2 regions of the Bordetella pertussis 18323 genome follow, and region 2 is predicted to be linked to the other one. Evidence: predicted binding sites of a transcription regulator. Region 2 holds the regulator's gene; the other holds the start of a gene.
The links. Region 2 encodes sigma-54, which starts transcription at its own class of promoters, with help from an activator protein. Its sites were predicted from a motif close to TGGCANGNAANCTGCTTT; they were not measured.
Positions count from the first base shown of each region.

Region 1: the regulator sigma-54 is predicted to act here: its motif matches at 10,697-10,714, upstream of glnA (type I glutamate--ammonia ligase).

Region 1 covers NC_018518.1:1,991,613-2,007,191, reverse strand. Annotated here, with positions in the region: gene BN118_RS09460 (YicC/YloC family endoribonuclease) at 1-568, opposite strand, end outside; gene rph (ribonuclease PH) at 705-1,445, shown strand; gene BN118_RS09450 (MmgE/PrpD family protein) at 1,612-2,988, opposite strand; gene BN118_RS09445 (LysR family transcriptional regulator) at 3,170-4,075, shown strand; partial or broken gene BN118_RS19490 (methyl-accepting chemotaxis protein) at 4,110-5,591, shown strand; gene BN118_RS09425 (EAL domain-containing protein) at 5,727-7,529, opposite strand; gene rdgB (RdgB/HAM1 family non-canonical purine NTP pyrophosphatase) at 7,647-8,297, shown strand; gene BN118_RS09415 (IS481-like element IS481 family transposase) at 8,396-9,346, shown strand; gene hemW (radical SAM family heme chaperone HemW) at 9,368-10,588, shown strand; gene glnA (type I glutamate--ammonia ligase) at 10,774-12,186, shown strand; gene glnL (nitrogen regulation protein NR(II)) at 12,250-13,317, shown strand; gene ntrC (nitrogen regulation protein NR(I)) at 13,317-14,804, shown strand; gene BN118_RS09390 (LysR family transcriptional regulator) at 14,814-15,579, opposite strand, start outside.
Region 2 covers NC_018518.1:533,153-548,731, forward strand. Annotated here, with positions in the region: gene BN118_RS02550 (phytanoyl-CoA dioxygenase family protein) at 1-447, shown strand, start outside; gene kch (voltage-gated potassium channel protein) at 569-1,759, shown strand; gene BN118_RS02560 (IS481-like element IS481 family transposase) at 1,756-2,706, opposite strand; gene BN118_RS02565 (ABC transporter ATP-binding protein) at 2,805-3,710, opposite strand; gene BN118_RS02570 (ABC transporter permease) at 3,707-4,540, opposite strand; partial or broken gene BN118_RS02575 (ABC transporter permease) at 4,552-5,384, opposite strand; gene BN118_RS02580 (ABC transporter substrate-binding protein) at 5,386-6,396, opposite strand; partial or broken gene BN118_RS21160 (substrate-binding domain-containing protein) at 6,393-7,408, opposite strand; gene BN118_RS02595 (amidase) at 7,676-8,929, shown strand; gene leuA (2-isopropylmalate synthase) at 9,020-10,720, opposite strand; gene BN118_RS02605 (hypothetical protein) at 11,147-11,794, opposite strand; gene rpoN (RNA polymerase factor sigma-54) at 11,811-13,232, shown strand; gene BN118_RS02615 ((2Fe-2S)-binding protein) at 13,325-13,627, shown strand; gene BN118_RS02620 (LysR substrate-binding domain-containing protein) at 13,655-14,533, opposite strand; partial or broken gene BN118_RS02625 (DMT family transporter) at 14,641-15,569, shown strand.

The DNA.
Region 1 (15,579 bases), 1.5 Mb from region 2:
GCAGCTTGAGCGCCAGCTTCTCGCGGTGATCGGCCAGCAGCTGGGGCAGGTGGGTTTCGACGCCGTCGACAATGCGGCCCACGCCGTCGGCGCATTCGCGCATCATCGCGGCCAGGCGCTCGCCTTCGCGGGCGCGGCCTTCCTGCATCTGCGCCAGCGCTTGCTGGGCGGCCTGCATGCAGGCCGCGCCCCAGGCCTGCGGATCGAGCGCGTCGTTGCCGCGCTGGCCGGGCCAGTTGAACAGTTCGACCAGGCGCGGCGCGGCGACTTCGGGCAGGACGGCGCGCGCGTTGTCCAGTTGCGCGGCCAGCGAGCGCAGCCATTGCGGGTCCAGCGTGGAGAGTTCGGTGGAGGCGGCGCGGGTATACGACACGCGCACTTCGACCTTGCCGCGCGCCAGCTTGGCGGTCAGCAATTCGCGCAGCGGCGTCTCGACGTGGCGCAGCTCGTCGGGCAGGCGGAAATACAGGTCGAGATAACGGCTGTTGACGCTGCGCAGCTCGAGCGCGAGCGAGCCCTGCTCGAGGTCGGCGCGGGCGTTGCCGAAGGCAGTCATGCTGCGGATCATGGGGAGGATTCCAGGTGATTCGATGAAAGGCCCGCCGCGCGCAGGCCGGCGGCAGGATGCTTGCAGGATAACCGATGCGCGCGCGCCGCCGGCACGTACAATCCCGCTATTGTCAGATTTCCAGGAGCCGATAACCGTGAGCACTTCCGCCGCCGATACTCTTTCCCGTCCGTCCGGCCGCGCCGTCGACGCCTTGCGGCCGTTCAGCCTGGAGCGCGGCTTCACGCGTTATGCCGAAGGCTCGGTGCTGGTGCGCGCGGGCAATACGCATGTGCTGTGCACGGCCAGCGTGCTCGAGAAGGTGCCGCCGTTTCTGAAGGGACGCGGCGAAGGCTGGGTGACCGCCGAGTACGGCATGCTGCCGCGCGCCACGCATACGCGCGGCGACCGCGAGGCCGCGCGCGGCAAGCAAAGCGGCCGCACCCAGGAAATCCAGCGCCTGATCGGCCGCAGCCTGCGCGCGGTGTTCGACCTGCGCCTGCTGGGCGAACGCACCCTGCACCTGGATTGCGACGTGCTGCAGGCCGACGGCGGTACGCGTTGCGCCAGCATCACGGGCGCCTGGGTGGCCGCCGCCGACGCCGTGGCGCTGCTGATGCAGCGCGGCGACCTGGCGCACAACCCGATCCGCGACGCGGTCGCCGCCGTGTCGGTCGGCCTGGTGGATGGACGCGCGGTGCTGGACCTGGATTACCAGGAAGATTCGGCCTGCGCGGCCGACGTCAATGTGGTGATGACCGGCAGCGGCGCATTCGTCGAAGTGCAGGGCACCGGCGAGGGCGCCACCTTCACGCGCGGCGAACTCGACACGATGCTGGGGCTGGCCGAAGGCGGCATCGCCCAGCTCGTGCGGGCGCAGCGCGAGGCACTGCAGTAAACCCGCGTGCCTGTCCCCGCACGGGGACTGGCACGCGCTGAATCCGGGGTGCCTGTCCTCCCCGCTGACCTGGTGTGCCTGTCCCCGCTGGGACAGGCACACCGTGGCATGCCATGCGCACTCGACCGCCGGGACAGGCACCCCGTCGTCCGTCCTGGCCACTGCCTTACTCGCTCAACAGCTTGCCCACGCGCTCCTGCTCGGCGATGCGCCATACCCGGTCGATCAGGGCGCGGACTTCGCTTTCGGTGGCGTGTCCGCCGTAGCGCGCCAGCCGCGCGACCTTGTCTTCGATTTCGGGGCGCGAGAGGGTGTTGCCGAGGTCGCCCTTGGGCTCGTCGACGCGGCCGTGGAGGCGGCGGCCGTCGGTGGTGGTGACGTTGACCTTGCCGATCCAGCGCCTGGGGTAGGCGCGGTCCACCTCGTCGTCCAGCGTCATGCGCACCTTGTCGCGCAGCGCCGCCACCTCGGCGTCGCCCGGGGCGGCGTCGAATTCGGTGAGGCCGGCGTGGCCGCGCAGCGCGATCAGCGCCAGCACGGTGCCCATCGAGAACTTCGATTGATGGACGGTGGCGGGGGCGGTGACCGGCCCCAGCACGTCGATGGCGCTCTGGTGCACCAGGGTTTCGACCGCCGCCAGGTCGGCGGCGCGCAGGCCATGTTCGCGCATCACGTGCTGCAAGGCGTCGGCCGCCGGGTGGGTGTGGCGGCACGAGGCGTGGTATTTGAACGAGGTCTCGGCCAGGGTCCAGCGCTGGCCCAGGCCGTCGAGCAGCCGGCTGGGGTCGGCGTCGCTGGACATGCCGGCGGCCAGGCCCTGCGCGCCCTCGAGGATGCGCTGCGCGCCGGTGAAGCCGTCCTGCGCCAGGTAGGCCGCCGTGATGCCCGCGGCGGCGGCGTGCGCGGTGTGCAGTTGCTTGGAGTCCGCGGCATCGCGCAGGAACTCCCACAGGCCGGCCGATTGCGTGCCCGCCGAGCCCAGGGCATGCAGCATCTGCGCGGCGTCGAGCCGCAGCAGATGGCCGACCGTGACGGCGGCGGCCAGGGGGCCGACCGTGGCGGTGGTATGGAAGATCCTGTAGTGCGAACGGCCGAGGAATTCGCCGATGCGGATGCCGGCCTCATAGCCGGCCACCGCCGCGGTCAGCAGGTCGCGGCCGCTGCGGCCAAGCGCTTGCGCGACCGCCAGCGCCGGCGGGAATACCACCGCCGCGGGGTGGAACACCGCGCCGTTGTGCACGTCGTCCTGTTCGACCACGTGGCAGGCGGCGGCGTTGACCATGGCGGCGAACAGCGGCGTGGTGCCGGTGCGCGTGACCAGGTTCTGGGAGGGACCGTCGGCCGGGCCCATGGCGGCGGCATAGCGCGCGATGGCCTGCACTGGTGGCGCGCCGGCGCCGGCCAGGATCGAAGCCAGGCTGTCGAGGAACAGGTCTTCGGCGCGCCGGAGCACGGCAGGCGGGATGTCCTCGTAGCGCAGGCCAGCGGTGAATTCGGCCAGCCGGGCGCTGGGGTGATCGGATGGGGAAGGGATCATGGTCATGGTCGGAAGGAGCGACGCATGCCCAGCACGTGCCCGGCGACGTAGGGCAGGACCAGGGGCTGCGTCTTCTTTTATGATGGGGTTTGCGGAAACGTAATCGAGCACTGTGCCCCAAGCCCGGCGCCCTGCCAATTTACGATTGCCGAACACCGGGTTATGGATTACCGAAGGAGGGGGGCGCATGGCCGCGCATTTCGATTTGACCGACCTGCAGCTGCTGGTGCATATCGGCGATTGGCACAGCCTGACGCGCGGCGCCGAGAAGTCGCACCTGTCGCTGCCGGCGGCCAGCACGCGGGTCAAGAACCTCGAAGAGCATTTCGGCACCCAGTTGCTGTACCGCACCAGCCAGGGCGTGACCCTGACGCCCTCGGGCGAGGCCATGCTGCGCCATGCCCGCACGGTCATGCAGCAGGTCGAGCAGATGCGCGGCGACATGCAGGAGTTCGCGCGCGGCGTCAAAGGACATGTGCGCGTGCTGGCCAACACGACGGCGATGACCGAGTTCATGCCCGCCGTGCTGGCGCGCTACCTGGCGGCGCACCCGGACGTCAACGTCGAGCTGCGCGAACGGCTGAGCTACCTGGTGGTGCGGGCGGTGGCCGATGGCTCGGCCGATATCGGCGTGGTCGCCGGCTGCGCTCCGGACCAGAAACTGCAGTTCATCCCGTACCGCAAGGACAGGCTGGTGGTCGTGACGCCGGCCGGCCACCGGCTGGCGGCCGAGGAGTCGGTGGCGTTCGCCGATACGCTGGCCGACGATTATGTCGGCTTGTCCGAGTGGAGCGCCATCCATCCGTTCCTGGTGCAGGCGGCCGCCAGCCTGGGGCGCACCTTCAAGTTCCGCGTCGAGGTGGGCAATTTCGAAGCGGTCTGCCGCATGATCGAAAGCGGCGTGGGCATCGGCGTGATCCCGGAGTCGGCCGCGCTGCGCTACGCGCGCAACCTCGATATCGCGCTGGTCGGGCTGACCGACGAGTGGGCCGTGCGCGAGCTGCAGATCTGCGTGAAGAACCTGGACAGCCTGCCGGTTTTCGCGCGCGAGCTGGTGGAAACCTTGGTGGCCGACGGGGACGCGGCCGGCTGAGCGTGTCAACAATCTGCAAGACTGCCTGCCCATAATGGCGGCGACGCCGCCATGCGCGGCTCAGCCTCACTTGCGGATCCCGATGCGAAAGAAACTCAAACTTGCGGCCGCGCTGTCGGCCACGCTGGCATTTTTCGTGCTGTTGTTCGCCGCGGCGGCCGGCGCGGGCGTGGCGGTGCTGCGCGACAACCAGGCTGCCATCGAAGCCCTGGGCCGCGGCAATATCGAACGCGCCAGCGACCTGGGCGATACGACCAGCTGGCTGTTCCAGGCCCGCGCCGTGCTGGCCGACGCCAAGACGTATATGGAAGGCGGGCTGGAGGAGCAGCGCGACGCGGCCCTGGCGCAGGCGGCCACGCTGCTGGAGCAGGTCCGCGCCAGCCAGGAGCGCCTGCGCGCCAACCCCGAGATGGCCGCGCAGGGCGCGTCCTTGTATGACGAGGTGCTGGCCGGCTACGACGCGCTGGCGGTCCAGGCGCTGGCGCCGCTGCATGCCGCGCTCAAGGGCTGGAACGGCATCGAGGCCAACCGGCTGGCCGAACGCGCGCTGCCGCAGGCGGCCGAGCGCTACATCGAGGCGGTCGATGCCTTCCAGGGCTATGCGAGGGAGCAGGGGCGCGCCGCCGTGGCCGATGCCGCGCGCGTGCTCGAACGCATGGTGCTGGGCGCGGCGGCCTTGCTGGCGCTGGTGGCCGTCCTGGCCGTCGTGATCCGGCTGGGCTTTCGCCGCGCGATGCTGCGGCCCTTGACCGAGGCCGGCCGCCATTTCGACCGCATCGCCGATGGCGACCTGACCGCCGCGATCGCGGCGCGCGGCGACAACGAGATCGGCGTGCTGTATTCGGCGATGCGACGCATGCAGGGCGGGCTGACCCGCGCGGTCGAATCGGTACGCCATGGCGTGGAGGAGATCCACACCGGTTCGGGCGAGATCGCCGCCGGCGGCGTGGAGATGTCCGGCCGCACGGCGCGCCAGGCGGGCGCGCTGCAGGAGGCCGCCGCCAGCATGGCGGAGCTGGCCGGCACGGTACGCGCCACCGCCGAGCACGCCGACCAGGCCAGCCGGCAGGCGGCCGGCGCCACCGAGCTGGCGCGCCAGGGCGGAACGGCGGTCGCGCAGGTGGTCGCCAGCATGCGCGACATCGCAAGCGGCGCGCAGCGTATCGCCGAGATCGTGGGGCTGGTCGACAGCCTGGCGTTCCAGACCAATGTGCTGGCCTTGAACGCGGCGGTGGAGGCGGCGCGGGCCGGGCCGCAGGGCAGGGGTTTCGCCGTCGTGGCCGGGGAAGTCCGGTCGCTGGCCCAGCGCAGCGCCCAGGCGGCGCGCGAGATCAAGGGCTTGATCGACGATTCGTCGGCGCGCGTGGCCAGCGGGGTGCAGCAGGTCAACCTGGCGGGCGCCACCATGGGCGAGATCGTGCAATCGATCGACCGTGTGACGCAACTGGTGGCCGGTATTTCGGAGGCCAGCGCCACGCAGGCCGCGGGCATTGCCTCGGTCAACCTGGCCGTGGCGGACGCCGAGCGCGCCACGCAGGAGAATGCCGCCATGGCCGAGCAGACCGCGGCGGCGGCGGCCTCGCTGGAAGCGCAGGCGCAGGCCTTGCGCCAGGCGGTGGCGGTGTTCCGGTTGGCCGGCGCGGCGCCGCGTTCAGGCGGCGCGGGCGGGCAGTTGGTAGCGCTGGACCAGCAGCGCCAGGTTGCCGTGCTTGACCTGCTGCTTGACGCGGGCGGCGGCCGAGGCGAGGTTCTCCGGGCGAACGTGGCTGCCTAGTTCGACCGGGCTGACCTCCAGCGCGCCGATGCCCAGGGTGACGCAGGGGAAAAAGCGCAGCACGCCGTAGCGGTCTTCGGCGCGGATGCCGCCGTCGTGGCGGCCCTGGTCGTCGTACAGGTCGAGGGCGCGCAGGTTGAACTCGGCGATGATACGCTCGATCCGCAGGCGCCAGTCGGTGCTGCGCAGCATGACGACGAAGTCATCGCCGCCGACGTGGCCGACGAAGTCGCGGCGCGCGTCGCAGTGGCGCTTGATGCTGTCGGCGCACAGGCGGATCATGTCGTCGCCGCGCCAGTAGCCGTAGACATCGTTGAACGGCTTGAAATTGTCCAGGTCGGCGTAGCAGACGACGAAGTCGAGCGCATGGTCAAGCAGGTGGGCGATGTGCTGGCTGATGGGGATGTTGCCCGGCAGCGAGGTCAGCGGGTTGGCGTAGCGCGCGGCTTCGAGGCGCATTTCGGTGACCGAGCGCACCAGCGCTTCGCCGGTGCCCAGGCTGTCGTAGCGGCCGCCGCGCGTGATGACGAAGCCATCGGCCAGATAGCGCTGGTCGTCGGACAGCAGCACGTGGCTGAGCTGGTCGATCGACGTATGCACGTCCACCAGCACAGGGTCGGGGTTCATGAACGTCGAGCATGGATTGCGCCCGAACAGGTCGCGGGTATAGCGCTGGGCGTAGTGCTCGGAGAAGTCGCGCCGGTTGATGATGCCTACCGGCCGGCTGTCGGTGTCCAGCACCGCCACGGCATGCAGGTGGCGATGCTCCTGGAACAGCCGCTGCACGTCGTCGTTGGTGTGGCGCGCCAGCATGACCGGCGGCGCCTCGACCCGCAGCGCCAGCGCCGTGTGGCCCGGGATGCGCGTGGGTTGCGTCGCACAGGCTGGCTGCAGCGAGGCGCGCGCCGCCGTGGGCAGGTCGGTGCGCGGCTCGTTCTCGGGACGGCCCAGGAACCAGCCTTGCGCGTAGCGTGTGCCCAGCTCGTAGACCGTGCGCAGGTCGTCGGCATTCTCGATGCCCTCCGCCACCAGGGTGGAGTTGAGCTGGCGCGCCGTCGACACCATGGAGCGCACCAGTTGCAGGCGGCGCTCGTCGCGGCTGATGCCATTGAAGAAGTAGCGGTCGATCTTGACCAGGTCGGGGGCCAGTTCGGCCCATAGCTGCAGGCTGGCGTTGCCGACGCCGTAGTCATCCAGCGCCACCCGCATGCCGCTGGCGCGCAGGCAGGCCAGGGCCTGGTTCAGGGCCGGCAGGTCGCCGCCCACCGGATCGTATTCGGTGATCTCGATGACCACGCGGTCGGCCGCCAGGCCGCTGTCGGCCAGCAGCATGACCGGCAGCCCGCTGCCGTAGTGGCGCCAGCACGCCACCAGGACGGCGCCGGAGAGATTCAGGAACAGGTTGCCGGGCGAATCCAGCTCGATGAAGCGGCGCGCGCCGGCCTGCAGGCTGGCCAGTTCGAGTTCGGCGTGCAGGCCGTCGCGGCGCGCCGCGGCGAACAGGGCGTCGGGCATGTGCAGCACGCTTTGGTGCGGCCCTCGGATCAGGCTTTCATGGCCGAAAATACGATCCTGCGCCAGGTCGGCCACCGGCTGGTAGCAGGGATTGAGCAGGCCGCCCTGGAGAATGGCGGCCAGGCCGGCGTCGGCATGGAGGTCTGCTGCGGAAGACGAGATCATGCTGGGCGTATGCGCAAAGGGCCAGGCAGGCCGGGGTCAATATCATGACGAGTCATTATTGCCGCGATGTTGCGTAGGTTCGCCAGTCGCGCCGAGGCGGCCGCATCCCGTTCTACAATGTTGCCCATGTCCGCAGAAATACTCAATCCAAACTTGCGTCGCGTGGTGCTTGCATCCAACAATGCCGGCAAATTGCGCGAATTCTCGGCCCTGTTCGCCCCGCTTGGGATAGAACTGGTGCCGCAAAGCGAATTGGGCGTCTCGGAGGCCGAGGAGCCTCACGCCACCTTTGTCGAGAACGCGCTGGCCAAGGCCCGCCACGCCAGCCGGCATACCGGCCTGCCGGCCCTGGCCGACGATTCGGGCCTGTGCGTGGTGGCGCTGGGCGGGGCGCCGGGCGTGCATTCGGCCCGCTACGCCCAGCAGCCCGGCGGCGCCCGCAGCGACGCGGCCAACAACGCCTTGCTGGTGCGCGAGCTGGCCGCGGCCGGCGACCGGCGCGCCTGGTATGTGGCGCTGCTGGCGCTGGTGCGCACCGAGAACGATCCCTGTCCGCTCATTGGCGAAGGGCTCTGGCACGGTGAGATCGTCGATGCGCCGGCCGGCGAGCATGGCTTCGGCTACGACCCGCATTTCTATCTGCCGCAGCAGGGTTGCACCGCCGCCCAACTGGCGCCGGAGCACAAGAACCGCATCAGCCACCGGGCGCAGGCCCTGGCGCAGCTGCTGGACAAGCTGCGCGCAACCGGGCCGGTGGACCGGCCCTAGCTGTGAAGATTCAATAGGTTGTATGCATGGTTCATCCGAACCGGATTTGAGAAACTGGAAATCGCCAACTCCCCAGTTCACTCAAGGAGCCCGGCCGGATGAACACCCATAAGCATGCCCGATTGACCTTCCTACGTCGACTCGAAATGGTCCAGCAATTGATCGCCCATCAAGTTTGTGTGCCTGAAGCGGCCCGCGCCTATGGGGTCACCGCGCCGACTGTGCGCAAATGGCTGGGCCGCTTCCTGGCTCAGGGCCAGGCGGGCTTGGCCGATGCGTCCTCGCGCCCGACGGTCTCGCCCCGAGCGATTGCGCCGGCCAAGGCGCTGGCTATCGTGGAGCTGCGCCGCAAGCGGCTGACCCAAGCGCGCATCGCCCAGGCGCTGGGCGTGTCAGCCAGCACCGTCAGCCGCGTCCTGGCCCGCGCCGGTCTGTCGCACCTGGCCGACCTGGAGCCGGCCGAGCCGGTGGTGCGCTACGAGCATCAGGCCCCCGGCGATCTGCTGCACATCGACATCAAGAAGCTGGGACGTATCCAGCGCCCTGGCCACCGGGTCACGGGCAACCGACGCGATACCGTTGAGGGGGCCGGCTGGGACTTCGTCTTCGTGGCCATCGATGACCACGCCCGCGTGGCCTTCACCGACATCCACCCCGACGAGCGCTTCCCCAGCGCCGTCCAGTTCCTCAAGGACGCAGTGGCCTACTACCAGCGCCTGGGCGTGACCATCCAGCGCTTGCTCACCGACAATGGCTCGGCCTTTCGCAGCCGCGCCTTCGCCGCGCTGTGCCATGAGCTGGGCATCAAGCACCGCTTTACCCGACCTTACCGCCCACAGACCAATGGCAAGGCCGAACGCTTCATCCAGTCGGCCTTGCGTGAGTGGGCTTACGCTCACACCTACCAGAACTCCCAACACCGAGCCGATGCCATGAAATCCTGGCTACACCACTACAACTGGCATCGACCCCACCAAGGCATCGGGCGCGCTGTACCCATCTCCAGACTCAACCTGGACGAATACAACCTATTGACAGTTCACACCTAGCCGGTCGAGGCGACTACGCGCATGGCCATCACGATTCCCATCCGCAACCTGGGCGGGCCGGCCGCCGGCGCGCGCGTCCTCGCGCCGGCCGGCGCCACGCTGACCAGCCTGCCGCCGCTGTCGGTCTATGTGCACGTGCCCTGGTGCGTGCGCAAGTGTCCCTATTGCGACTTCAATTCGCATGCCGCGCCGGGCGAGATTCCCGAACGCGCCTACCTGGACGCGCTGCTCGCCGACCTGGAGCAGGCCGTGCCCGAGGTATGGGGGCGCCAGGTCATTTCCGTCTTCATCGGCGGCGGCACGCCCAGCCTGCTGTCGGCGGCGGGGCTGGACGAGCTGCTGGCCATGCTGCGCGCCTGCCTGAACCTGCTGCCGGACGCCGAAATTACCATGGAGGCCAACCCGGGCACTGCCGAGGCCGGACGCTTCCGCGATTACGCGGCCAGCGGCGTGACGCGGCTGTCGCTGGGCATCCAGAGCTTTGACGATGCCCAGCTGTCCAGGCTGGGCCGCATCCATGACGCGGCCCAGGCGCGCGCGGCCATCGCCATGGCGCAGCAGACGGTCGAGCGCGTCAACCTGGACCTGATGTTCGCCTTGCCGGGCCAGGAGCTCGAGCAGTGCCGCGCGGACCTGCGCCAGGCGCTGGCCTTCGGCACGGAACACCTGTCGCTGTATCACCTGACGCTGGAACCCAATACGGTTTTCGCCAAATACCCGCCGGAATTGCCGGACGACGATGCCAGCGCCGCCATGCAGGACATGGTCGAGGAGACCCTGGCCCAGGCCGGGCTGGCGCGTTATGAGGTCTCGGCCTATGCCCGCCGGGGCGCGCGTTGCCGGCACAATCTCAATTACTGGGAGTTCGGCGACTACCTGGGCCTGGGGCCCGGCGCCCATGGCAAGCTGTCGTTTCACGACCGCATCGAACGCCAGGCGCGCCTGCGCAATCCGGATTCCTGGATGCAGCGCGCCATGGCGCGCGATGGCAGCCATGTGGCCGAAAGCCGGGTCGTCGGGGCGGGCGAACTGCCGTTCGAGTTCATGCTCAATGCGCTGCGCCTGAAAGAAGGCGTGGCCGCGCCCTCGTTTGGCGAGCGCACTGGCCTGTCGCTGGCGGCCATCGCGCACCAATTGGAAGCAGCGACCCGGCGCGGCCTGCTCGACGCCGATCCGACCCGCCTGCGCGCCACCGCACTGGGCTGGCGCTTCCTGAACGATCTGCAGGAAATGTTCCTGTAATCGCTGCGCACCAAAATAGGGCAACCAGCGCCCCGTGTTTTGCACCATAATGGTGCTGAATTCCTGTTTTCGCATTCCGCGGCCGCCTCCTTCCAGGAGTGCGGGACCTGGCACGCATTTTGCTTGCCTGTTTATTGCCAGTCGGGCAACCAAGGCCCTCGACGCTTTTATCTTATGGAGATGACATGGCAAGCCCCAAAGACGTTCTCAAGCAGATCGCCGACAACGAAGTCAAGTTCGTGGATTTCCGCTTCACCGATACGCTCGGGCGCGAGCACCACGTTTCCGTTCCCACCTCGGCTGTCGACGAGGACAAGCTGGAGAGCGGGCAGGCGTTCGACGGGTCGTCGATCCCGGGCTGGAAGGGCATCGAAGCCTCCGACATGCTGTTGATTCCCGACCTGGACACGGCCAACCTGGACCCGTTCCGCGAAGAGCCGACCTTGATCCTGAGCTGCGACGTGGTCGAGCCGTCGGACCTGAAGGGCTATGACCGCGACCCGCGTTCGCTGGCCAAGCGCGCCGAAGCCTACCTGAAGTCCTCCGGCCTGGGCGATACCGCCTACTTCGGTCCGGAACCCGAGTTCTTCGTGTTCGACGGCGTGACCTGGAACACCGACATGTCGGGCACCTTCGTCAAGATCAAGTCGGAAGAGGCGCCGTGGTCCAGCGGCCTGGAATTCGAAGGCGGCAACATGGGCCATCGTCCGGGCCCCAAGGGCGGCTACTTCCCCGTGCCGCCGGTCGATTCGTTCCAGGACATGCGTTCCGAAATGTGCCTGCTGCTCGAGCAGATGGGCGTGCCGGTCGAAGTGCACCACCATGAAGTGGCCGCGCCCGGCCAGCTGGAAATCGGCACCAAGTTCAGCACGCTGGTGCAACGCGCGGACTGGAACCAGGTCATGAAGTACGTGATCCACAACGTGGCGCACGTATACGGCAAGACCGCGACGTTCATGCCCAAGCCCATCGTCGGCGACAACGGCTCGGGCATGCACGTGCACCAATCGATCTGGAAGGACGGCCAGAACCTGTTCGCGGGCAACGGCTACGCCGGCCTGTCGGAGTTCGCGCTGTACTACATCGGCGGCATCATCAAGCACGCCCGCGCGCTCAATGCCATCACCAATCCGGGCACCAACTCGTACAAGCGCCTGGTGCCGCACTTCGAGGCGCCGGTGAAGCTGGCCTATTCGGCCCGCAACCGCTCGGCCTCGATCCGCATCCCGTACGTCGGCAACCCCAAGGCGCGCCGCATCGAGACGCGCTTCCCGGATCCGCTGGCCAACCCGTACCTGGCGTTCTCGGCCCTGATGATGGCCGGCCTGGACGGCGTGCAGAACAAGATCCACCCGGGCGACCCGGCCGACAAGAACCTGTACGACCTGCCGCCGGAAGAAGACGCCAAGATCCCGACCGTCTGCGCGTCGCTGGAAGAGGCCCTGGCCGCGCTGGACAAGGATCGCGAGTTCCTGACCCGTGGCGGCGTGTTCAGCAACGACATGCTCGACGCCTACATCGAACTGAAGATGGGCGAAGTCACGCGTCTGCGCATGACCACGCATCCGGTCGAATTCGACATGTACTACAGCCTGTAATCCGGGAGGCTGTGCGGCGGCGGGCCTCGCGGCCCGCCCGCCGCGCCGTCCCGGTTGCCTCCTATGACGAATGTCGATGCTTTTGATCTGCTGGCCACATCGGTCTTCCTGCTGAACGAGCGCGGGCATATCGAATACGCCAATGCCGCCGCCGAGGACCTGTTCGGCCGTTCCCGCAAGCAGTTGCGAGGCCTGTCGGCCGCGACGCTGTTCGACAATCCCGAAGACCTGCAATCGGCCATCGACAGCGCGGCCGCCGGCAAGTTTGCCGACGTGCGCCAGCTGGCCTCGCTGCGGCGGGTGGTCGAGTCGGTGGAGGTCACCGTCACGACGGTGTCGCTGTCCGGCCAGGCCTGGCCGGTATTGATCGAGACGCGCGAGATCGAGCAGCGCGTGCTGGCCGATCGCAACCAGCGGCTGGTCGACGAAATCGAATCGCATCGCGAATTGCTGCGCAATCTCGCGCACGAGGTCAAGAACCCCCTGGGCGGCCTGCGCGGCGCGGCCCAGCTGCTGGAAGCCGAGCTGCCCAGCGCGGCCCTGGCCGAATATACCCAGGTCATCATCACCGAGGCCGACCGGCTGCAGGCGCTGGTCGACAGGCTGAGCGGTCCGCAGCGCGTGCCGCTGGCCGCGCGGCCGGTGAACATCCATGAAATCTGCGAGCGCGTCTGCGCGCTGATCCAGGCCGAGTTCCGCGACGCGGTCGAACTGGTGCGCGACTATGACGCGTCGGTGCCCGAGCTGCGCGGCGACGCGGCCAGGCTGATGCAGGCGGTGCTGAATGTGGCGCGCAACGCGGCGCAGGAGCTGGTGCAGCAGAAGCCGGGCGCCGACGTGCCCGCGCCGCGCGTCGTGCTGCGCACGCGGGTGGCGCGCCAGGTCATGCTGGCGTACCGGCAGCACCGGCTGGCGCTGGTCGTGTCGGTGCTGGACAACGGGCCGGGCGTGCCCGAGCACATCCGCGAGCGCATTTTCCATCCGCTGGTGACCGCGCGCGCCGGCGGCACCGGGCTGGGCCTGAGCCTGGCCCAGGATTTCGTGCAGCAGCACGGAGGCATCATCGAATTCGAGTCCCGTGCGCGGCACACCGAATTCCGGTTGGTATTACCGATGGAGCCCCCACTTTGATGAAACCCGTTTGGATTGTCGACGACGACCAGGCTATCCGCTGGGTGCTCGAGAAGGCCCTGGCGCGGGCCGGCATCGCCACCCGCAGCTTCTCCCGGGCCGCCGATGTCCTGCAGGCGCTGGCGGCCGACGTGCCGTCGGTGCTGGTGTCGGACATCCGCATGCCGGGCGGCGATGGGCTTGAACTGCTGCGCCAGATCAAGGAGCGCAATCCCGGGCTGCCGGTGATCGTCATGACCGCCTTCGCCGACCTGGACAGCACGGTGTCGGCGTTCCAGGGCGGCGCGTTCGATTACCTGGCCAAGCCATTCGACGTCAACGAGGCGGTGGCGCTGATCCAGCGCGCCATGCAGGAGGGCGAGCCGGCGGCCGACGCGGGCGCGGCGGGCGAGCCGGCGCAGAACGGCGAGCGCTGGGTGATGACGCAGTCCTCGTCCACCGCGATGCAGGAAGTGTTTCGCGCCATAGGCCGGCTGGCCCAGTCCAAGGTGACGGTGCTGATCACCGGCGAGTCCGGCACCGGCAAGGAGCTGGTGGCGCGGGCCCTGCATGGGCACGGCGCGCGCGCCGGCGGGCCGTTCGTTGCGCTGAACGCCGCGGCGATTCCGCGCGACCTGCTGGAGGCCGAGTTGTTTGGGCACGAGCGTGGCGCCTTCACCGGAGCCAATACGCTGCGGCGCGGACGCTTCGAGGAGGCGCATGGCGGCACGCTGTTCCTCGACGAGATCGGCGATATGCCGATCGAGTTGCAGACCCGCCTGCTGCGCGTGCTGGCCGAGGGCAGTTTCTACCGCGTGGGCGGGGCGCAACCGGTGCGCGTGGATGTGCGCATCGTCGCGGCCACCCACCAGCCGCTCGAACAGCGCGTCGAGCAGGGCCTGTTCCGGGAGGACCTGTTCCATCGTCTCAATGTGATCCGCCTGCGCCTGCCGCCGCTGCGCGAACGGGTCGAGGATATTCCGGCGCTGGCCCAGCACTTCCTGGCCACCAGCGCCCGGGCGCTGGGCGTGCCGGTCAAGCGCTTGACGCCCGACGCGCTGGCCGTGCTGGCGCGTTTCGATTTTCCCGGCAATGTGCGCCAGCTGGAGAACTTCTGCCATTGGCTGACGGTCATGGCTCCGGGGCAGACGATCGATCGCAACGACCTGCCGCCCGAAATCCGGGCGGTCGAACACCAGCAGGCGGCGGCCCGGCAGGCCGAACCGGCTGCCGCGGCTGCCGCGGCCGGGACGGCGCCGGCCCCGGCCGAGGCGCCGGATGCCGCGCCGCGCAACTGGCACGCAGCCTTGCTGCGCGATGCGCAGTTCCGCCTCGAGCGCGGCGAGCCGGCGGTCATGGCGACGCTGACGCGCCAGTTCGAGAAGATCCTGCTGCAAAGCGCCCTGGATGCGAGCCGGGGGCGGCGGGTGGAGGCTGCATCGCGGCTGGGCATCGGCCGCAATACCATCACGCGCAAGCTGCGCGAGCTGGGTATCGACGACGAATAGCGCCAACCTTCACGACACGCCCAGCAGGCTTTCGCACAGCCGGGGCGAGCGCAGCCGCTCCAGCCACCACTGCAAGGCCCGCCCGGGGTTGGGATCGCGCCAGGCGTAGACCACCTGCTCGGTGAGCGGCACGACGTCGTCGGTGGGGCAGGTCGCCAGCAGGCCCTGGGCGAGGTAGGGCGCGGCCAGGGTCAGGGGCAGGTGCCCCACGCCGATGCCGCGCACCTGGGCGTCGATCTTCGCCTGCATGGTGGGCATGACGATCACGGGCTGTTCGCGCAGCAGGCCGCGCGTGCGGGGCGGCAGGTCGCGCGACGTGTCGGCCACCACGATGGCGCAATAGGCCGCGATGTCGCGCGCGCTCAGGGGGCGCCCCAACGCGGCCAGCGGATGATGCGGCGCCACGCAGAAGGCGAACTGGGTCTGCCCCATGGCCTGGGTGCGGTAGGCGCCCGACGGCGCGCCCGCCGCGTCGGCGCCGATCAGCAGGTCGGCGCGGCCGGAGGCCAGCGCATCCCAGTTGCCGCTGAGCACTTCGGCGGAAAAGCGCAAGGTGGTGGCGCCGGCCAGGGCGCGAAAATCCTCGATCAGATCGTACAGCGGCGTCCAGGGCAGCACGGCGCTGACGGCGATGCGCAATTCGCCTTCCCAGCCGGTAGCGACGCGCTTGACGCGGCTGGCCAGCGCGTCGAGCGATTGCAGCACGTGGCGGCCTTCGGCCAGCAGGGCCTGGCCGGCGGGCGTGAGGGCGGCCCGATGGCCGCTGCGGTCGAAC
Region 2 (15,579 bases):
CTTTCCACGGTGCACCACAACTGCATCATGACCAAGCATCCGGCCTTCGGCAGCCTGACCGGCTGGCACCAGGATATCCGTTACTGGTCATTCAGCGACGACGACCTGGTGTCCTGTTGGCTGGCGCTGGGCGACGAGCGGGCCGACAACGGCGGGCTGTATTTCGTGCCCGGTTCGCACACGGCGTCGTTCATGCCCGAACAGTACGACGCACGGAAGTTCTTCCGCGACGACCTGCCGCAGAACCAGGAATGGATAGGCCGGGCCGTCTGCCCGGAACTGCAGGCGGGCGACGTGGTGTTCTTCCATTGCCGCACCTTGCATGCGGCGCGCCAGAACGCCACCGATACGGTCAAACTGTCGCTGGTGCACACCTACCATCCGGCCAGCTGCCACCCGCTGCCCGGTACGCGCTCGGCCGGCTCGCCCGGCGTGCCGCTGCCTTGAGGTCCGGCCACGCGCGGCGCCCTGCGCCGCCTGGCCATGTCGGACGCACGCCAGGGGGGCGCACGGCGGCGCGGCGCTACGCTACACTGGCCGCGCTGTTTCGTCCGCGAGCGCTTGCCCCATGATCAGACTGCGCAATTTCCTGCGCCGCATCGGCCGCTACTTCCCGCCCAATTGGTGGCTGGCGGCGCTGGTTGCCATCGACGGCTATCTGTTCGTGCGCCCCGTGCTCGGGCGCGCGGTCGATTACCCCATGGACTACTGGCTGTCGTTCGACAGCTGGCGCGATGCGATGGACGCCGTCGGGCTGCTGCAGATCCCGCGCGTCATCCTCGGCGCCGGCCTGCTGCTGATGGCGGCCGGGCTGGTGCTCAAGGCGCGTATCGCCTGGGCTTTCTCGCTGGTGTTGCTGGGCGCCATCGGCGTGGTGGCCGGGTGGGACGGCGGGCATGGCCTGCTGCTGGCCTACACGGGCGTGCTGATCGCGGCGCTGGTGTGCTTCTGGCGCCGCTTCGATCGCGCCAGCCTGGCGGCCGGCAGCCTGTTCGCCGTGATCAGCATCACGTCGCTGCTGATCTACGCCGTGTTCGGCACGCTCTACCTGGGCGCCGAGTTCTCGCCCAAGGTCGAGAGCCCCGCCACCGCGTTCTATTTCTCCATCGTGTCGATGTCCACCGTGGGCTATGGCGATATCACTCCGCAGACGACCGCCGCGCGGCTGTTCGCGGCCTCGATCATCATCCTGGGCATCACGGTGTTCGCCACGTCGATCAGCGCCATCGCCGGGCCGGTGATCGGCGGCAATCTCAAACGGCTGGTCCGAGGACGGATATCCCACGCCATGCGCAAACATCACATCATCATCGCCGGCGCCACGCCGCTGGCGCAAAGCGTCTACGCCGGCATGCGCGAACGCGGCAACAACGTCACCGTCGTGGTCGCCCCGGGCATCGCGCACAATTATCCGGAGGATGCCGACCTGGTGACCGGCGATCCCTCCAACACCGCCGTGCTGGCCGAGGCCGGCGCCGCCCATGCGCGCTATGTGCTGGCGCTGCGCGACGACGACGCCGACAACGCCTTCATCGTGCTGGCCGCCAAGGAAGTGGCCGGCCCGGACACCAAGACGGTGGCGGTGGCCAATACCGCCATGCACCTGGCCAAGATCCGCCGGGTACAGCCCGACATGGTGTTCTCGCTGCAGCTGCTGGGCGCCGAGCTGCTGGCCCGCACGCTCAGCGGCGAGACCATCGACAACGCGTTGATCACCGATCTGTTCTTCACCAAGGCCACGCCTTCGGGCGCGGCCTAGCTGTGAACTGTCAATAGGTTGTATTCGTCCAGGTTGAGTCTGGAGATGGGTACAGCGCGCCCGATGCCTTGGTGGGGTCGATGCCAGTTGTAGTGGTGTAGCCAGGATTTCATGGCATCGGCTCGGTGTTGGGAGTTCTGGTAGGTGTGAGCGTAAGCCCACTCACGCAAGGCCGACTGGATGAAGCGTTCGGCCTTGCCATTGGTCTGTGGGCGGTAAGGTCGGGTAAAGCGGTGCTTGATGCCCAGCTCATGGCACAGCGCGGCGAAGGCGCGGCTGCGAAAGGCCGAGCCATTGTCGGTGAGCAAGCGCTGGATGGTCACGCCCAGGCGCTGGTAGTAGGCCACTGCGTCCTTGAGGAACTGGACGGCGCTGGGGAAGCGCTCGTCGGGGTGGATGTCGGTGAAGGCCACGCGGGCGTGGTCATCGATGGCCACGAAGACGAAGTCCCAGCCGGCCCCCTCAACGGTATCGCGTCGGTTGCCCGTGACCCGGTGGCCAGGGCGCTGGATACGTCCCAGCTTCTTGATGTCGATGTGCAGCAGATCGCCGGGGGCCTGATGCTCGTAGCGCACCACCGGCTCGGCCGGCTCCAGGTCGGCCAGGTGCGACAGACCGGCGCGGGCCAGGACGCGGCTGACGGTGCTGGCTGACACGCCCAGCGCCTGGGCGATGCGCGCTTGGGTCAGCCGCTTGCGGCGCAGCTCCACGATAGCCAGCGCCTTGGCCGGCGCAATCGCTCGGGGCGAGACCGTCGGGCGCGAGGACGCATCGGCCAAGCCCGCCTGGCCCTGAGCCAGGAAGCGGCCCAGCCATTTGCGCACAGTCGGCGCGGTGACCCCATAGGCGCGGGCCGCTTCAGGCACACAAACTTGATGGGCGATCAATTGCTGGACCATTTCGAGTCGACGTAGGAAGGTCAATCGGGCATGCTTATGGGTGTTCATCCGGCCGGGCTCCTTGAGTGAACTGGGGGGTTGGCGATTTCCAGTTTCTCAAATCCGGTTCGGATGAACCATGCATACAACCTATTGAATCTTCACACCTAGCCGTCGTCGAGGCCGATTTCGTAGCGTACCGAGCCGCCCAGGAAGAAGCGGGCCAGCACGCGAGCGTGCAGCGCTCCGTCGCACGGCGCCTGCAGGCGGGCGTGATGCGGGCGGAATGCCAGCGGTTCGTCGCCGGCAACCAGCAGGCCGTCGCGCGTGGCCGCGCGGACGCGGCACAGCGTGCCCAGGAACTCGCCGACGAATTCGGTGGCGGGCTCGCGGTACAGCGTTTCGGCATGGCCGATCTGTTCCAGCCGGCCCGCCGACATGACCGCGATGCGATCGCCCAGCATCATGGCCTCGTCCTGGTCATGCGTAACGATGATGGTGGTGATGTCCAGGCCGCGCAGCATCTGCGCCAGTTCGACGCGCAGGTGCTCGCGCAGCTTGGCATCCAGCGCGGTCAGGGGTTCGTCCAGCAGCAGCACGCGCGGCTCGATGGCCAGCGCGCGCGCCAGCGCCACGCGCTGGCGCTGGCCGCCGGAAAGCTGCGAGATGCGGCGTCCGGCCAGGGCCTGCAGCTGTACCAGTTCCAGCATCTGCCGCACGCGCGCCGTGCGCGCCGCCTCGGCCATGCCGCGTACGCGTAGGCCATAGCCGACGTTGTCGGCCACCGTCATGTTGGGAAACAGCGCATAGCTCTGGAACACCACGCCAACTCCCCGCGCTTCCGGGGCGAGCGCGGTGACGTCTTCGTCGCCATAGAGGATGCGGGTGCCGGCGTCGGGCTGCTCCAGGCCGCAGATCAGCCGCAGCAGCGTGGTCTTGCCACAGCCCGAGGGCCCCAGCAGTGCGAGAATCTCGCCGCCCGGAATGTGCAGGTCCAGCGCCTGCAGCGCGCGCGAGCCGCCCGGCCAGGTCTTGGCGCAGTTTTCCAGCGTGATCGATACAGAGGCGCTCATGTTGCGGTCTTCTCGTTGGTAATGGGAGCATTGGCGGCATTGCGTTCGCCGCGGGCGGCCAGCCATTGCAGGCCGACCAGCAGCGGCATCAGCATCAGCAGGAACACCAGGGTATAAGCCGAGGCGATCTCCAGCCGCATGGACGCATAGCTGTCGGCCAGGCCGACCGGCAGCGTCTTGGTCAACGGCGTGTGCAACAGCCAGGTGAGATTGAATTCGCCGATCGACAGCGTCAGCACGGTCAGCGCGCCGGTCACGATACCCGGCGCCGCGTTGGGCACGACCACGGTCAGGAAGCGGCGCAGCCGCGACGCGCCGAGCGTGGCGGCTGCCTCGTCCAGCGTGGCGAGATCGGCGCCGGCCATGCTGGCGCGGGTGGCCCGCACCATGAAGGGCAGCGTGAAAAGCACGTGGCCGATCACGATGAACCAGATGCTGCCGCGCAGGCCGCTGACCGTGCCCCAGGACACGATCAGCGCCAGCGCCGAGGCCAGCCCCGGCACGGCCACCGGCAGGGTCAGCAGTTCCTCGAGCGCGCGCGCCATCCGGCCGTGGTGCAGCGTCAGGACCCAGGCCGCCGGCACCCCGGTCAGCGTACAGACCAACAGGGTCAGCAGCGCCACGGCGAACGAGCGCCAGATCGTATCGGCGTACAGATCCCAGACTTCGATCACCCAGCGCAGGGTCAGGCCGCTTTCCAGGCCCACGAAGTAGTTGCGCGTCAGGCCGGCCAGCACGGACAGCACCACCGGGCCGATCAGGAACGCGGCCACCGCCAGCGTGACGGTCAGGCCCAGGCGGGCGTCGGTCTTGGAATACATCGCGGACATGCCGGCCTCCCTCAAGCGCCCGCGCCGGCGCGCGCGCCGGCCAGGCTGTGCGCGGCATACAGCACCGCCCAGGTTGCCAGGCCCAGCACGATGGACAGCGCCGCCGCCACCGGAATATTGGCGTAGTTGGTGAATTCGTTATAGATCGTCAAAGGCAGCACGTCGATCTGCGTGGCCAGCGTGAACGCCGTGCCGAAGGCCCCATGCTGGTGGCGAAGCTCATGGCGCCGGCGCCCAGCAGCGCGGGCGTGAGCGCGGGCAGCTCGATATCGACGAAGCGGCGCCACGGCCGCGCGCCCAGCGTGCGGGCCGCCTCCAGCAGGCTGACGTCGATCTGCTGCGCCGCCGCGGAAATCATGCCGATGGTGCGCGGCAGCGAAAAATACAGGTAGCCCAGGAACAGCCCGCCCATGCCGTAGGCGAACACCATGGGCTCGCCGGTCATCCATTCGGTCAGCGAGCCGATGACGCCCTGGCGGCCGGCCAGCAGGATGATCAGGAAACCCACCACCACGCCGGGAAACGCCAGCGGGAACATCAGCAGCGCGACCAGCGCGCGGCGTCCGGGGAACTCGCGGTGCCAGGCCAGGAAGCGGCCGATCGGCAGCGACAGCAACAGCGTGGCCAGCGTGGCCAGCGTGGCCAGCGTGGCGACCAGCGACAGCGCCACGGTATTGAACAGGCTGCGCCAGTACTGCGGGCTGGTGACCACGATGTAATACGCCGAGTGGCCTTCCTCGACGGTGGCGCCGGTCAGCACCAGGCTGGCCATGGGCAGCAGCCAGAAGGCCAGGAACAGCGCCGCGGCCGGCGCAGCGAACAACAGCCATCCGCGGCGCTGCATATCAATTCACCTCTTTGGCGTAGCGTTCGGAGAAGCCGCGCTGGGCCACCGACATCTTCACGTAGTCCACCGTACCGGCGCGCGCGTATTCGCTGGCGGGCAGGAACTTCTTCTGCGCCTCGGCCGAGATCGCCTCGGCACGGACCGGGCGCAGGAAGGCATTGGCCCAGATGGCCTGTCCGCGTTCGGACAGCGTGAAATCCAGCACCTTGCGGCCGTTGTCCGCATGCGGCGCGTTAGCCACCAGGCTCATCACGTACGGGACGGCGATGGTTCCTTCGGCCGGGATGACGAAGTCGACGTTGGCCTCGTCCTTGTACTTGGCGCGATAGGCGTTGAAGTCATAGTCGATCAGGATCGGGATTTCGCCCGACAGCACGCGCGCATAGGCGGTCTGCTTGGGCACGATGGGCCGGTTGGCGCGCATCTTCTTGAACCAGTCGATGGCGGGATCGAAGTTGTCCAGCGTGCCGCCCAGCGCGCGGTTCAGCGCCACGGCGCCGACATAGCCGACGAAGGCCGAGGCCGGATCCAGGTAGCCCACCATGCCGCGGTACTCGGGCTTTTGCAGGTCGGCCCACGACTTGGGCACCGGCTTGCCGCGCAAGGCGTCGACATTGACCATGAAGCCCAGTGTGCCGGAGTGGATGGCGAACCATTTGCCGTCGGGATCCTTCATGCCGTCGGGGATTGCGTCCCAATGCGCCGGCTTGTAGCTTTGCACCAGCCCGTCCTTGTCGGCCTGGATGCCGAACGTGACGCCGTAGTACACCACGTCGGCCACCGGGTTGGCCTTTTCGGCGGCGATCGACGCCAATGCCTGCCCCGAGTTCTTGTTGTCGCCGGGCACCGTAATGCCGGTGGCCTCCTTGATGGCCTTGAGCTGGGTGGCCCAGTCGGCCCATTCGGGCGGACAGTTGTAGCAGATGGCGTTCTGCGCCTGGGCGGCGCCGGCGCCGATCGCCAACGCCAGCAGCGTGCCGCGCAACGCGGCCTGGATGATGCGTTTCATGGTGAGGGTTCCTCTTCGGGGCGTGGGGCGGCGGCGACGGTGCCGCCAGGGAAGATGCGATAGGGCAGGCGCGCCGATTCGATCGGCACGCCCTGTTCCATGTGGGCCAGCAGGCGGGCGCACGCGGCCGCGCCGATGTCGCGGCTCGGTTGCGCGACGGTGCACAGCGTGGGCACCATCAATGCGCCGATCGCCACGCCGTCGAAGCCGCACACCGAGATGTCGCGCGGCACGCGCAGGCCCAGTTCGACCAGATGCGCGATGACGGCCGTGGCCAGCAGATCGTTGGAGCAGAACAGCGCGGTAGGGGCATGGGCGGCCTGCACGGCCTGCTGCAGGGTGGACAGGTTCGAGGCGGTGTGCGTGGGCATGGCCAGGTGCGCCACAGGTTCCAGCCCCAGCGTGCGGGCCGCGGCGCGCGCCTTCGAGGCGGCGCCGCGCCCGGTCCGAGGCGGCCAGCGGCCCGGTCACCAGCGCGATGCGGCGGTGTCCCAGATCGGCCAGGCGTTGCACCATGTCGCGCGCGGCGGCGCGGTTGTCGACCGACACAAAAGGGTGCGACCCCGATTCGTTATAGGCCAGCACATGCGGCACCTGCGCCTGTTCGAGGGCTTGCAGCGTGGCATTGCGGGCAGGGTTGCCGACGGTCAGGATCAGGCCGTCGATCTGGTGGTCGATCAGCGCCTGCACGGCGTCGGCCTCGATCGCGGGCTGGTAGTTGGTCGTCGCCATCATGACGCTGTAGCCGGCGCGGCGTGCATACTGTTCGGCGCCCTCGAAGCAATCGGCGAATACCGGGTTGGTCAGCGTGAGCAGCAGCAGGCCGATGGTGCGCGAGCGGCCGGCGCGCAGGCTGCGGCCCACGCGGTTGGGCCGAAAGCCGCTGCGTTGCGCGACCGCTTCGATATGCGCGAGCGTATCGGGCTTGAGCAGCGCGGGCTGGTTGAAGGCGCGCGATACCGTGGCGGGCGATCTCGATGATAGATGGTCGGCCTGGCGGCTTGCGGCTCACAGCGTGCCTCGCGAGGAATTGTCACGATGAAAACGATTTCATTCTAGGCATGCAGCATGACAACGATGTGTCACGGCGCCACCTTAGTCGAAATTTCCCAAAGCGCCAACGACATTGCATCGTGCAGTGCCGCAAGTTTTGCGCCATGCGCCGGGTTGCTTCTACACTCGAAGCGCGGCGCGCGCGTTCCGAAAACAAATATTGCGGCGCCGCGCATATTGCAATCCGAGTCGTGCATAAAGACATCATTGGGGAATGGGGAAAGCGATGAACCTGAATCGCATCAGCGCGTCCGAGGCCGCGCGCCTGCTGAATCGGCGCGACCTGACGGCCGAGCAATTGGCGCGGGCCTGTCTGGCTCGCATCGAGCAGCGCGAGCCGGAGGTCCAGGCCTGGACCGCGCTGCGTCCGGACGCCGTGCTGGCCGCCGCGCGCGAACTCGACCGTGGTCCGATACGCGGCGTGCTGCACGGCCTGCCGCTGGGCGTGAAGGATATGTTCGACACAGCCGATCTGCCCACCGCCTATGGGTCCGGCATCTACCAATCGCATCAGCCGCGCGCCGACGCCGCCGCGGTCGCGCTGTGCCGCGACGCGGGCGCGTTGGTGCTGGGCAAGACCGCCACCACCGAGTTCGCCACCTACCACCCCGGCCCCACGCGCAATCCGCGCAACACGGCCTATACGCCGGGCGGCTCGTCCAGCGGGTCGGCCGCGGCCGTGGCCGACGACATGGTGCCGCTGGCGCTGGGCACGCAAACTGCCGGCTCGGTGATACGGCCGGCCGCGTACTGCGGCGTGGTGGGCTACAAGCCCAGTTTCGGACGCATTTCGCGCGCCGGCCTGAAATCGCTGGCCGAAACGCTCGATACCGTCGGCATGTTCGCGCGCAGCGTCGACGACGTGGCCTTGCTGGCCTCGGCCTTGATGCGCGACGCGCGGCTGCGCGAATTGCGCTATGACGGCACCCCGCGCGTGGCCATGTTCCGCAGCCCGCAATGGCGCCATACCCTGCCCGAAACGCGTCCAGCGTTCGAGCGCGCCGCGCGCGCGCTTTCGCAGGCGGGCGCCGTCGTGGAGGAACTGGCGCCGCCGCCCAACGAGGATTGCGGGCTGGCGCAGCTGCATAGCGATGTGATGGCCTACGAGGCCGCGCAGGCGCTGGCTTTCGAACGCATCCACTACCCATCGCAACTGAGCACCAAGCTGGCGGCGATGCTGGAGGCCGGCGCCGCGCTGACCGCCGAGCAATACCTGGCCCACCTGGCGCAGGCGGGGCAGGCGCGCGCGAAAGTGGCCGAATGGCTGCAGCGCTACGACGTGCTGCTGGCGCCCAGCGCTACCGGCGATCCGCTGTTCTGCCGGGCCTGGACCTTGTTCGGCGTACCGTGCGTGCACCTGCCGTTCGCGCAAGGGCCGCAAGGCTTGCCGGTGGGGTTGCAGGTCGTGGGAGGGTTTCGCGACGACCAGCGCCTGCTGGCGATCGCGCGCTGGATGAATGGCGTGCTGGCGGCGGATTGACGCTGCCGGGGTAGCGGGTGCCGGTCCCCGCACGGGGAGCGACTCCTGCGGCAAGGGTGCCTGTCCCCGCGGGGACAGGCACCCGAGGGGTTACGCGGCGACGGCTTCGGTTTCGGTGGCTTGCGTAGCGGCGACGTGATGGCGGTTGACGGCGCCCAGCACAGCCTTGAAGGAGGCAGTGACGATGTCGCGGTCGATGCCTACGCCGAAGCCGGTGGGCGAATCGCCAACGCGCACTTCCACGTAGCAGGCGGCGCGGGTGTCGGTGCCGATGGCGTGCTCGTGGTAGTCCATGATGCGCACAGGCACGTCCAGCGCCGCCACGAAGGCCGAGATCGCGCCGTCGCCGCTACCCTTCACGATGCGGCGCTCGCCGTTGAAGCTGAGTTCGGCCTCGATGCTGAAGTGCTTGCCCTCGCCGGCCGACGGATCGCCGTCGATACGGTGGCGGACCAGCTGCCAGGGCTGCTGCTGCGCCAGGTATTCGCTGTCGAAGATCGTGTAGACGTCGTCCGAGGATACCTCGCGGCCGGTTTCGTCGGTAACGCGCTGGATGGCGCGGCTGAATTCGATCTGCAGGCGGCGCGGCAAGACCAGGCCGTGCTCCTGTTCGAGCAGGTAGGACACCCCGCCCTTGCCCGACTGGCTGTTGACGCGGATGACGGCGTCATAGCTGCGGCCCAGGTCGGCAGGGTCGATCGGCAGGTAAGGCACTTCCCAGGGAGCGTCGGCCTGCTGTTGCGCGAAGCCCTTCTTGATGGCGTCCTGGTGCGAGCCGGAGAATGCCGTGAAGACCAGGTCGCCCGCGTACGGATGGCGCGGATGGACCGGCAACTGGTTGCAGTACTCGGCGCAGCGGCGCACTTCGTCGATGTCGGAGAAGTCCAGGCCGGGGTGCACGCCCTGCGTATAGAGGTTGAGCGCCAGCGTGACCAGGTCGACGTTGCCGGTGCGCTCGCCGCTGCCGAACAGGCAGCCCTCGATGCGGTCGGCGCCGGCCATCACGGCGAATTCGGCGGCCGCCACGGCGGTGCCGCGGTCATTGTGCGGGTGCACGCTCAACACGATGCTGTCGCGGCGCGCGAGGTTCTTGTGCATCCACTCGATCTGGTCGGCGTACATGTTGGGCGAAGTCGCCTCGATGGTGGCCGGCAGGTTGAGCACCATCTTGCGCTGGGGCGTGGCGTCCCATTCGTCGGCCACCGCGTTGGAGACGTCGAGCGCGAATTCGGGCTCGGTGGTGCTGAAGACTTCGGGCGAGTACTCGTAGCGCCATTGCGTTTGCGGGTACTTCGCCATGTACTGCTTGACCATGCGCGTGCCGGTGACCGCGATGTTCTTGATTTCGTCGCGGCTCATGTTGAACACGATCTTGCGGAAAGCCGGAGCGCAGGCGTTGTACAGGTGGATCATGGCCTGCCTGGCGCCGGCGGCGGCCTCGACGGTGCGGCTGATGAGATCTTCGCGCGACTGGGTCAGGACGATGATGGTGACGTCGTCCGGGATGCGCTTTTCATCGATCAGCTTGCGCACGAAGTCGAAGTCGGTTTGCGACGCCGACGGGAAGCCCACTTCGATTTCCTTGAAGCCGATCTTCACCAGCTGCTCGAAAAAACGCACCTTGCGTTCGACGCTCATGGGCTCGATCAGCGACTGGTTGCCGTCGCGCAAGTCGGTGCTCATCCAGATGGGCGGCTGGGTGATGCGGCGGCTGGGCCAGGTGCGCTCGGCGAAGTCGCGCGCAAAGGGTTGGAACGGTACGTATTTGGTGGCGGGGTTGGCGAGCATCATCAGTACACCTCGATCGGTTTCTTGTGAATCCCGTAGAGCCAGCGGTAATGACGTCGGCCATGGTGACGGCCGCGCATGGGGCTGGCCCACTGCATTGCGTTGGTCGTTTCGCGGGCAGTTTGGCCGTAAATCGGCCGGATTCAGTTTAATAAAACGGGGGAAAACGCGTGTGGCGAGCGTACGGCTGCCGAGCTACCACGGGGCACTAGGCCCGGCAACCGATCGGTAGGCGTAGTAGCGATAGGGCGGTGGGGGACACCGCGAGGCGCAGGCCGGCCACGGCCGCATTGGAGCGGTCGTAGGCAATCGCGAGGAAGGTGCGTTGGGCGGCCATAACCTATAGTCAAACACATTTCCCGGCGCAGCGCAAATGTAAACGGCGCGCCAGGGCGCGCCGTCAGGCCGGTCCGGGATGCGCCCAGGCGCTCAGCGCGCCGGCCCGATATGCGGCTCGGCGAGCCTGGGCTCGACCGCGCGCGGTTCGGTAATCCGCGGCTCGGCATGGCGCGCCGCGCAGTGGCGCTCGTCGGGGCCCGGCCGGTGCGCCGGCGCATCCAGGATGCCGGATTGCTCGCGCACCAGCGCGATCTTGCCGATGTGGTTATGCCGCAGTTCGGTGTGGGCGCGTTGCAGATCGCCCACGGTGAGCGGTTCTTCGCGCTCGCCCCACACCCAGCGCAGCACGTCCAGGACCTCCGGCGAGAGCCGCGGCGCCAGGTCGGACAGCACGTCGGTGGGGACCACGGCGGCGCGGCCGGCGGCGATGCTGGATCCCAGCCAGGCGCGTATGGAGAAAAACACGATCAGCGACCAGATCGCCACCACGCCCCACCAGAAGTAGGGGTTGACGCGGGTCAGCATGTCGACGGCCTGCTGGCCCAGGGCATGCATGCCCTCGAACGACAGCGACTTGCCGAAGGCCAGCAGCCAGGCGGCCACGAGCAGCCAGATGACGGCGGCGATGGCGACCACCACGACCCGGAATATCAGGCGGGGGAGCGCCAGTTTCAACAAGGCCTGGCCGATCAGGCGGCCGTCCTGGCGGATGCGTTCGGGCGAAGTGGGATTCATCATGCAAAATATTGTACCTATGACTCGTCCCGCGCTAGAACTTCGTCCTGGTCAACATTTGACGTTGACCCCTCAACTGCAACAGTCGATCCGGCTGTTGCAGCTGTCGTCGCTGGAGCTGGAGGCCGAACTGTCGCAGGCGCTGGCCGAGAATCCGTTGCTGGAACGCGACGAAGATCCGGCGCGCGAGGAGCAGGCCGACCCCGAGCGCGAGGCCTCGGTCGAGGCCGACGAGGCGCCGGATACCGAACTGCGCCTGGACGAGATGCCCGGTTCGGGCGGCGTTCTTCCCGACGACGACAGCGACCTGCCGCAGGCGGCGCGCCCGGATACCCTGCGCGAACACCTGCTGGGGCAGCTGGCGCTGACGCGCGCCGCGCCGCGCGATGCGGCGCTGTGCGGTCTGCTGATCGACGAACTGGACGAGAACGGCTACCTGGATTCGCCCCTGGAAGAGATCCTGACCTGGCTGCCGGCCGAGGTGCAGGCCGACCTGGACGAGCTGCGCGCGGCGCTGGCATTGCTGCAGTCGTTCGATCCGGCAGGCATCGGCGCGCGCGACATGGCCGAATGCCTGCAGCTGCAGTTGCGCCAGCCCGATCCGGCGCGCCTGCCCGAGGCGGCCGATGCCGAGGTGCTGGCCTGTGCGCGGCGCATCTGCGCGCAGCATCTGCCCTTGCTGGCCACCGGCAACGTGGCCCGCGTGCGCGAGGCCGTGCAATGCGACGAGGCGGTCGTGCGCGCCGCGCATGCGCTGATCCCGCGCCTGGAACCGCGGCCGGGCCGCGCCTGGGCGGTGCCGGCGGCCGATTACGCCATTCCCGACGTGATCGTGCGCCGTACCCGCCAGGGCTGGCAGGCGGTGCTCAACAGCGCCGTCGTGCCGCGGCTGCATGTCAATGCCGTCTATGCGCAAGTGCTGGGCGGCCAGCGCCAGGGCGGCAACGCCGGCCTGCAGGCGCAGCTGCAACAGGCGCGCTGGATGATACGCAACGTGGAGCAGCGCTTCGACACCATCCTGCGCGTGGCGCAGGCGATCGTGGCGCATCAGCAGGCGTTCTTCACCCAGGGGCCGGCGGCCATGCGGCCGCTGATCCTCAAGGACATCGCCGGCGAACTGGATCTGCACGAATCGACCATTTCGCGCGCGACGACGCAGAAGTACATGCTCACACCGTTCGGTACGCTGGAGCTCAAGCGCTTCTTTGGCGCGGGCGTGTCCACCGATGGCGGAGACGCCACCTCGGCCACCGCGGTGCAGGCGGTGATCCGCCAGATGGTGGCCGACGAGGATCGCGCCAAGCCCTTGTCGGACAGCCAGATCATGCAGCGCCTGGCCGACCAGGGCATCGTCATTGCCCGCCGCACGGTGGCCAAGTACCGCGAGGCGCTGCGGATTGCGCCAGCGACGCTGCGCAAGGCCCACGCCGCGGGTCGTTAGGACGCCTCCTAATTTGTTCCTGATTTCAGGTAGTTAGCTGCGGGATTCGTTGCAAATTTGCCGCTCGGAGCAGCTTGCGCGTGACAGAATAATTGCCGATAATTGTTCTCATGTACATTTGCATATGTAATGCCGTTACCGAACGCCAAGTCCGCGCCTGCGTGGACGCGGGCGCGGCTACGCTGGGCGATCTCCAGTTCGAACTGGGCGTGGCCACGTGCTGCGGCTGCTGCGCGGCAACCGCCACCGAGTACCTGCCCGGCGGGCGGGCCTCGAGCGTGTGCGAAGTGCGGTCGGTCGCCGTTCCGGTCAACCCGCCCGCGGCGCTCGAGCCCGTAGGCACGCCCCAACCGGCGGCCAACGGCTTTCCGATTCCCCTCGTCGCCGTCGCCTGAGCGACGCGGCGCCTTGCGCCAGCCGGCTCATGCTGCCTGGCGCAATTTATCGTCCCCACAGAAGTCCATGATCAGGCGGGCCAGTTCGTGCACCGCCCGCGAGCCCGTATCGCTCATGCACAGCGCCAGCTCGCTGGGCGCCGGGCGCGGCAGCAAGGCGTCGCAGCGCGCCATTGCGGGCGTCTGACAGCGCTGCTCCAGCAAGGCCACGCCCAATCCGCCCTCCACCGCCGCCTGCAGCCCTGACAGGTTGGGACTTTCGTATGCGATGCGCCAGCGCCGGCCGGCGCTCTCCAGCGCATGGATGGCGCGGTTGCGGTACTGGCAGCCCTGCGGGAACGCGACCAGGGCAATCGGGTCGGGCAGCGTGGCGGGGCCGCCGGCCGCGCACAGCCAGTGCAGGCGCTCGGGCCACGCCGCCCGGCTCGGGCCGGCGCCGGGCTCGCGCTTGAGCAGGACCAGGTCCAGTTCGCCGCGGGCCTGGGCCCGGTGCAGGTTGGCGCTGAGATCGCAGCGCATCGACAGCCGTACCTGCGGATGCCGGCGGGCGAAGTCGGCCACCATGTGCGTCAGCCGGGTGACCGCCAGGTCGTCGGGCAGGCCCAGCCGCACGACCTCCAGCCGCCGCTCGCCGCTGACCACCTCGCGGATTTCGTTGGAAAGCGCCAGCATGCGCCGCGCATAGCCCAGCAGCCGCTCGCCGTCCTCGGTCAGCCGCACGCCGCGCCCTTCGCGGATGAACAGCGCACATCCCAGCGCGTCTTCCAGCTTGCGGATCTGCTGGCTGACGGTCGATTGGGTGCGGTGCACGCGTTCGCCCGCACGGGTGAAGCCGCCGGCGTCGACGACGGAAACAAAGCTGTGCAGCAGGTCCAGGTCCACGGCGGTTCGCTCCGGAAAATGCATCGGTTTTTCAAATACTTTTGATCCAAATAAAGAATTTGTCAATGGATCGGGCCGCTCGCAGAATGCAGGCTAAGGTCGCCGCTGGCGGCCGGCAACGGGAAGCCATCATGAAGACCACATCGGCCGCGGCAGCGGCAGGCGCCTGGCGCGGCGCGCCGGACCGCGCGGCCACGCCCTGGGGCGCCATCGCCGTGTTCTGCCTCTTGTGGAGTTCGGCCTTTGCCGCGGCCAAGATCGCCGTGCACGATGGCCCGCCACTGGTGTTGCTGAGCGCGCGCTTCCTGCTTGCCGGCGTGCTGCTGCTGGCGGTGGCGCGCCTGGGCGCGGGATGGCGCCCGCCCGCGCCGCGCGAGCTGGCCGTGCTGGCACTGCTGGGCGTGCTCAACAATGCGCTCTACCTGGGGTTGAGCTGGACGGGCTTGACCACCGTGTCATCGGCCTTCATGGCGGTGCTGATCAGCACCAATCCCTTGTTGATCGGCATTCTGGCCGGACCGGTGCTGGGCGAGCGGCTTGGCTGGCGCAAGCTGGCGGGCCTGTGCCTGGGGCTGCTGGGCGTGGCGCTGGTGTTGCGTTCGCGCCTGTCCGGCATGCACGAAGACCTGCACGGCACCCTGCTGGCCGGCGGCGCGCTGCTCGCGCTGGTCGCCGGAACGTGCTGTACAAGCGCATGGCGCCAGCCGCCGGCCTGTGGACGGCAACCGGCGTGCAGTCGCTGGCAGGCGGGCTGGCGCTGCTGCCAGTGGCGCTGAGCCTGGAAAGCGTGGCGGACGTGCGCCTGACGGTGGGCCTGGTCGGCAGCATGGCCTACATGGTCGTGGCGGTGTCGATGGGTGGTTACTACCTGTGGTTCCTGATCCTCGGCCGCGCCAGCGCTACGTCGGCCAGCGCCCTGCATTTCCTGATGCCACCCCTGGGCCTGCTGTTCGGCTGGGCCTTGCTGGGCGAGCCGGTCTCGCGCCTGGACCTGCTGGGTATCGTGCCGATTGCGCTGGGGATCTGGCTTGCGACACGGCGCGGGCGGGCCCCGGGCTGATTTGTGGCCG